2 regions of the Streptomyces inhibens genome follow, and region 1 is predicted to be linked to the other one. Evidence: predicted binding sites of a transcription regulator. Region 1 holds the regulator's gene; the other holds the start of a gene.

Evidence for each region. The regulator HspR, encoded in region 1, represses chaperone genes until heat shock. The targets are predictions, from matches to a motif close to TTGAGNNNNNNNNNCTCAA.
Region 2: the regulator HspR is predicted to act here: its motif matches at 1,788-1,806, upstream of lon (endopeptidase La).

The regions. Positions count from the first base shown of each region.
Region 1 covers NZ_CP084681.1:4,792,390-4,795,792, reverse strand. Annotated here, with positions in the region: gene dnaK (molecular chaperone DnaK) at 1-91, shown strand, start outside; gene grpE (nucleotide exchange factor GrpE) at 88-741, shown strand; gene dnaJ (molecular chaperone DnaJ) at 787-1,956, shown strand; gene KI385_RS21900 (heat shock protein transcriptional repressor HspR) at 1,958-2,410, shown strand; gene KI385_RS21895 (hypothetical protein) at 2,515-2,919, opposite strand; gene KI385_RS21890 (hypothetical protein) at 2,916-3,152, opposite strand; gene KI385_RS21885 (pyridoxamine 5'-phosphate oxidase family protein) at 3,328-3,403, opposite strand, start outside.
Region 2 covers NZ_CP084681.1:6,635,640-6,639,042, forward strand. Annotated here, with positions in the region: gene KI385_RS30165 (hypothetical protein) at 1-30, opposite strand, end outside; gene KI385_RS30170 (YfbM family protein) at 128-631, opposite strand; gene KI385_RS30175 (pentapeptide repeat-containing protein) at 808-1,659, shown strand; gene lon (endopeptidase La) at 1,829-3,403, shown strand, end outside.

The DNA.
Region 1 (3,403 bases):
CGGTGAGCAGGCTAAGGCCGACGCCGCCGACGATGTCGTGGACGCCGAGATCGTCGACGACGAGAAGCCGAAGAAGGATGGTGCCGCGTGACGGAGGAGACCCCGGGCTTCGACGAGAAGCCTGACGTCCCCTCTGACGCCGCTTCCGAAGACGCGGCGCAGGAGGCCGAGTCCGCCGACAAGGCGGGCTCGGCCCCGGCCGGGGACGTAAAGGACGTAGCGCTCCAGGCTCAGCTGGACCAGGTGCGTACCGCGCTCAACGAGCGCACCGCGGACCTTCAGCGGCTCCAGGCGGAGTACCAGAACTACCGCCGTCGGGTGGAGCGGGACCGGGTCACGGTCAAGGAGATCGCCGCGGCGAACCTCCTGTCCGAGCTCCTTCCCACCCTCGACGACATCGGCCGCGCCCGCGAGCACGGCGAACTGGTCGGCGGCTTCAAGTCGGTGGCTGAATCGCTGGAAACCGTGGTCGCCAAGCTGGGTCTGCAGCAGTTCGGCAAGGAGGGCGAGCCCTTCGACCCGACGATCCACGAGGCGCTGATGCACTCGTACGCACCGGACGTCACCGAGACGACGTGCGTGGCGATCCTGCAGCCCGGGTATCGCATCGGTGAGCGCACGATCCGCCCCGCGCGGGTCGCCGTCGCCGAGCCACAGCCGGGCGCGCAGAGCGCCAAGTCAGCCTCCGACGAGGACACCAAGGCTTCGGACGAGGAGAGCGGTGGCCCGGACGAGGGCTGACGTGAGGGCGGATACGAAAACCGCGCGGAAGGAGGGACGTCGGGGATGAGCACCAAGGACTTCGTGGAGAAGGACTACTACAAGGTCCTCGGCGTCCCGAAGGACGCCACCGAGGCGGAGATCAAGAAGGCGTACCGCAAGCTCGCCCGCGAGTTCCACCCGGACGCCAACAAGGGCGACGCCAAGGCCGAGGAGCGCTTCAAGGAGATCTCCGAGGCGAATGACGTCCTGGGCGACAGCAAGCGCCGCAAGGAGTACGACGAGGCGCGGGCGCTGTTCGGCAACGGCGGCTACCGGCCGGGGCCGGGCGGGGCCGGCGGCTCCTTCAACTTCGACCTGGGCGACCTCTTCGGGGGCTCGCAGGGTCAGGGTGGCGGAGGCTTCGGCGGCGGGCTCGGGGATGTCTTCGGCGGCCTGTTCAACCGCGGCGGTACCGGTACCCGTACCCATCCGCGCCGCGGCCAGGACATCGAGTCCGAGGTGACGCTCAGCTTCACCGAGGCGGTGGACGGGGCCACGGTCCCGTTGCGGATGTCCAGTCAGGCGCCGTGCAAAGCGTGTTCGGGCACCGGTGACAAAAACGGTACGCCTCGGGTCTGCCCGACGTGTGTCGGCACCGGCCAGGTCAGCCGGGGCGCGGGCGGCGGCTTCTCGCTCACCGACCCGTGCGCCGACTGCAAGGGCCGGGGCCTGATCGCCCAGGACCCCTGTGAGGTCTGCAAGGGCAGCGGGCGCGCGACGAGCGCCCGCACGATGCAGGTCCGTATCCCCGCGGGCGTCTCCGACGGGCAGCGCATCCGGCTGCGCGGCAAGGGCGCTCCGGGCGAGCAGGGCGGTCCGGCCGGCGATCTGTATGTCGTGGTGCATGTCGATGCCCACCCGGTCTTCGGCCGCAAGGGCGACAACCTCACCGTCACGGTGCCGGTCACCTTCTCGGAGGCCGCGCTCGGCGGTGAGATCAAGGTGCCGACGCTGGGCGGCCCGCCGGTGACGCTGAAGTTGCCGGCCGGTACCCCCAACGGACGCACGATGCGGGCCCGGGGCAAGGGCGCGGCCCGTAAGGACGGCACCCGGGGTGATCTGCTGGTCACCATAGAGGTGGCTGTTCCCAAGGACCTCAGCGACAAGGCGAAGGAAGCGCTGGAGTCCTATCGCGAGGCGACCGCGGGTCAGGACCCGCGGGCGGAGCTGTTCCAGGCCGCGAAGGGAGCTTGAGATGGACAGCCGGGGCGGGCAGCGTCGTAACCCGTATGAACTGACCGATGAGTCGCCGGTGTACGTCATCTCCGTCGCGGCCCAGCTCTCCGGCCTGCATCCGCAGACCCTTCGGCAGTACGACCGGCTGGGGCTGGTCTCGCCCGACCGTACGGCCGGGCGGGGCCGCCGCTATTCGACCCGGGACATCGAACTCCTGCGTACGGTGCAGCAGTTGTCCCAGGACGAGGGCATCAACCTTGCCGGCATCAAGCGCATCATCGAGCTGGAGAACCAGGTCGCGGCCCTGCAGCAGCGGGTCGCCGAGCTCCAGGGCGCCCTGGAGGGCGCGGCCAGCGCGATGCAGCAGCGGGAGGCGGCGGTGCACGCCTCTTATCGGCGCGATCTGGTGCCGTATCAGGATGTGCAGCAGACCAGCGCGCTGGTGGTGTGGCGGCCCAAGCGGCCCGAGTAGTGGCCGGTGCGGGCGCGCCTGGCGCGTGATGTGGCGAAGGGCCGGGGAAGCCCGGCCCTTTCGCATGTCCGGCCCTGCGGCCGCCGGTGGGTGTCGCGGGCCGCTCAGCAGCCGTTGTAGCCGGCCGTGGGCATCGAGAGCCGCCGGTGCACATGCGACTTCATCGCCAGCGTGTAGACCGGCTCGTCGAGGTCGGCGGTCTCCAGCCGGATGCCGGCGGCCGCGCACCGGGCGGTGAATTCATCCGCTCCGTCGATGGCGTTCTCCAGCGCCCGGCGGTTGGGCGTCACGAACACATCGACCAGGCCCTCTTCCACATCACTCCACAGCGCGCTGTGGTCGGCGCGCAGCTGGTGCAGGCTGAGCTGGCAGGTCAGGTGGTAGTCACGGGCTGCCGCCCACTGTTTGCACATGTCGTGCTGGCTGCGGTCATCGACCAGGAACGGATCCTCGTCCAGCTCGGACAGCGGCATCAGGCAGGCGATCGCCGTAACTCGGACCGAGTTCATCGTGCCCTCCGGGGCGTGGCGACTGTGGGGGCGACGATACCCCCGAGCGAGGCCCGCGGTGGAGGGGCGGTGCCGGGCGGCGAGGCGTAACCGCAGGCGTGGCAGATCTTCCAGCCGTCCTGGTTGACGGCGAGTTGGCCGCCGCAGCGCGGGCAGAGCTCGGCGTGCGGGCGTGGCCGGGTGGGGGGTGGACGGCGCGGAACGGTCGTCACGATGCGTACTGCCGACGCCATGCGGCCTCCAGCTGCCGTCTTTTGCACGGGAGGGGGTCGAAGCCGCTCGTCGATGCGCGGAGCTGTTCGGTTCCCGTCGTACCTGAGTACCAGTTGGAGGGTGTATCTCGAATGCGGGGCGTCCGTTTTCAGCCAGGTGCGGATCGGGATGTGCGAGGGGTGCGGGAGCGGGCTCTCAGGCCCGCCCCATCGCCTTGGTCACGGAGATCTCGATCATGACCCGATCAGGGTTGGGCGCCGGCGTGCGGCCG
Region 2 (3,403 bases), 1.8 Mb from region 1:
GAAGAGTGCACCGATGAATACACCGGACATCCGCTGCAACATGCGGTGAAGGTAGCAGCCCTGACGAGGTGTGAGGAGCAGCGGCGGGGGACGGCCCCGCCCCGGTCCGCCGGCTGGGCCCGCGTCTCTAGCCGAGCCATATGAGCATGGCGTCCCCCTTGTCCGCGGCCGCGCGGAAGAACGGCCGCAGGAGGTCGTAGTACCCGCTCACATAGTCCAGCGGCTCGCCCCGCTCCCACACGATCGCCGGATACACCTCGGCCCTGGCGAGGTCCTCCGGCCCGACACCGGCCGTCAGGCCGGCGCCGGACATCTCCGCCAGCGCCCCGGCGGCGGTTCGCACCTGCCCGGGTGTGAGGTAACGGGGTGGGCCGTAGCCCCAGTCCTCCGCGTCGGGGACGGCCTGCTCGCCATGGACGATGTCCACCGGGAAGGCCGCGCGGCGCAGCAGGAAACCGAGGGCGTCCCAGGCCTTGTCGACGTCCAGGCAGCGCGCCCGCGCCGGCTCGGGGCGCTGCGCGGACTCGGCTTCCATCCGCCCGATGACCAGCTTCAGCGCCCACTCGGGATCGCCGAGGGCGCGGTCGAGTTCGGCAGGTGTGACACGTGCGTACTCTCCGATCATGCTCATGGTCCCGAGGCTAGGGGCGACCACCGACAACGCCGGGCGGCGGACGGCGCGGTGCCCGGCCGCGGCGATCGAAACCGGCCGGGCGGGGCCCGCTTCTCCTCCTGGGAGAATGGTGGCTTCCTTCCGGGCGCGGCCCTGAGCCACGCCCGCCGGCCGGCCGCAGGAGTACACGCACCTTGTCCCCAGACCGCGCGCGATCGACAGACCGCGAACAATCAATTCCGGACATCGTCGATCTCGGCCTGCAGTCCGACTGCGGCAGCTGCTTCGGACTGTGCTGTGTCGCGCTGCCGTTCGCCGCCTCGGCGGACTTCGCGATCGACAAGGACGCCGGCCGGCCCTGCCCGAATCTGCAGACGGACTTCCGCTGCGGCATCCACACCGAACTGCGGCCGCGCGGCTTCTCCGGCTGCACCGTCTTCGACTGCTTCGGCGCCGGACAGAAGGTCTCCCAGGTCACCTTCGGCGGCCAGGACTGGCGGCAGGCGCCGGGCACCGCCCGGCAGATGTTCGACGTCTTCCCCGTCATGCGGCAGCTGCACGAACTCCTCTGGTACCTGGCCGAGGCGCTGACCCTGCGGCCCGCCCGCCCGGTGCACGCCGATCTGCGCGCCGCGCTGGAGAAGACCGAAGGTCTCACCCGCGGCAGCGCCCAGGAGCTCGCGGAGCTGGAGGTGGCGGCCCACCGGGGCGAGGTCAACGCGCTGCTGCTGCGCACCAGTGAGCTCGTACGGGCCAAGGTCCCGGGCCGTAAGAAGGAGCGGCGGGGCGCCGACCTCATGGGCGCCCGGCTCAAGGGGGCGAACCTCCAGGGCGCCAACCTCCGCGGGGCGTATCTCATAGCGGCCGACCTCCAGGGCGCGGACCTGCGCACGGCGGACCTGATCGGAGCGGATCTGCGGGATGCCGATCTGCGCGGCGCCGACCTGACCGGCGCCATCTTCCTCACCCAGGCCCAGCTCAACGCGGCCAGGGGCGACGCCGCCACCAAGTTGCCGGCGGCGCTGAACCGGCCGGCCCACTGGTAGTGAAGGGTCGCCTGCCCGGCCCAGCTGTCGGCCACGGCCGTGGCGGTGGGCCGGGCGGCGCGGCCGGCAGCCGCCCCTGATCGCTCACAGCGAACGCGCGAGAGGGAACATCCCCTGCCCCGGCTGCATTGAGTGGGTAAAGCTCAACTTGCTTGCCGAAGGGGAGATCATGGCTTCGACGTCCACATCGCTCACTCTGCCCGTGCTGCCCCTCGATGACGAGGTCGTCCTCCCGGGCATGGTGGTGCCGCTGGACCTGTCCGACGCGGATGTCCGCGCCGCGGTGGAGGCCGCGCAGGCCGCCGCCTCATCGGGTAACAAGCCGCGGGTGCTGCTTGTGCCCCGGGTCGACGGCACCTACGCGGGGATCGGCACGCTCGGGCGGATCGAGCAGGTCGGACGGCTGTCCGACGGCGATCCCGGAGCCCTGATCCGAGGCTTGGGCCGGGTGCGGATCGGTTCCGGTACGACCGGGCCCGGTGCCGCGCTCTGGGTGGAGGGGACGACCGTCGAGGAGACGGTCCCCGAACCGCTGCCCGGCTCGGTCGCCGAACTCGTCACGGAGTACAAGGCGCTGGCCACCAGCTGGCTGCGCAAGCGCGGCGCCTGGCAGGTCGTCGACCGCGTCCAGCAGATCGAGGATGTGCCCACCCTCGCCGACAACTCCGGCTACTCGCCGTTCCTGACCACCGAACAGAAGGTCCAGCTGCTGGAGACCGTCGACCCGGTCGCACGGCTGAAGTTCGCCACCGAGGCGCTGCGCCACCACCTCGCCGAGCAGGATGTCGCCGAGTCCATCGCCAAGGACGTCCAGGAGGGCGTCGACAAGCAGCAGCGGGAGTTCATGCTGCGGCGGCAGCTGGAGGCGGTCCGTAAGGAACTCGCCGGGCTCAATGGCGATCCGGAGGACGAGAGCGACGACTACCGCGCCCGTGTGGAGGCCGCCGACCTGCCCGAGGACGTCCGCAAGGCCGCCCTCAAGGAGGTCGACAAGCTGGAGCGGTCCAGCGACCAGAGCCCCGACGCCTCCTGGATCCGCACCTGGCTGGACACCGTCCTCGAACTGCCGTGGAACGAACGAACTGATGACAGCGCTTCCGCCTACGACATCGCCGGCGCCAAGGAGGTCCTGGACGCGGACCACTCGGGCCTGGAGGACGTCAAGGAGCGGATCACCGAATACCTGGCCGTCCGCAAGCGGCGGGCGGAGCGCGGCCTCGGCCTCGTGGGAGGCCGTCGCGGAGGGGCTGTGCTGGCGCTCGTCGGGCCGCCCGGTGTCGGCAAGACCTCGCTCGGCGAGTCCGTCGCGCGGGCCATGGGCCGTAAGTTCGTCCGGGTCGCGCTCGGCGGCGTCCGGGACGAGGCGGAGATCCGCGGTCACCGCCGTACGTATGTCGGCGCGCTGCCCGGCCGGATCGTACGGGCTATCAAGGAAGCCGGGTCGATGAACCCGGTGGTGCTGCTCGACGAGATCGACAAGGTGGGATCCGACTTCCGGGGCGACCCGGCCGCCGCCCTCCTGGAGGTCCTGGACCCCGCGCAGAACCACACCTTCCGCGACCACTACCTGGAGGTCGAACTCGACCTCAGCGATGTGGTCTTCCTGGCCACCGCCAACGTCCTCGAAGCCATCCCCGAGCCGCTGCTCGACCGCATGGAGCTGGTCCGGCTGGACGGTTACACCGAGGACGAGAAGGTCGTCATCGCCCGGGACCACCTGCTGCCGCGTCAGCTGGAGCGGGCC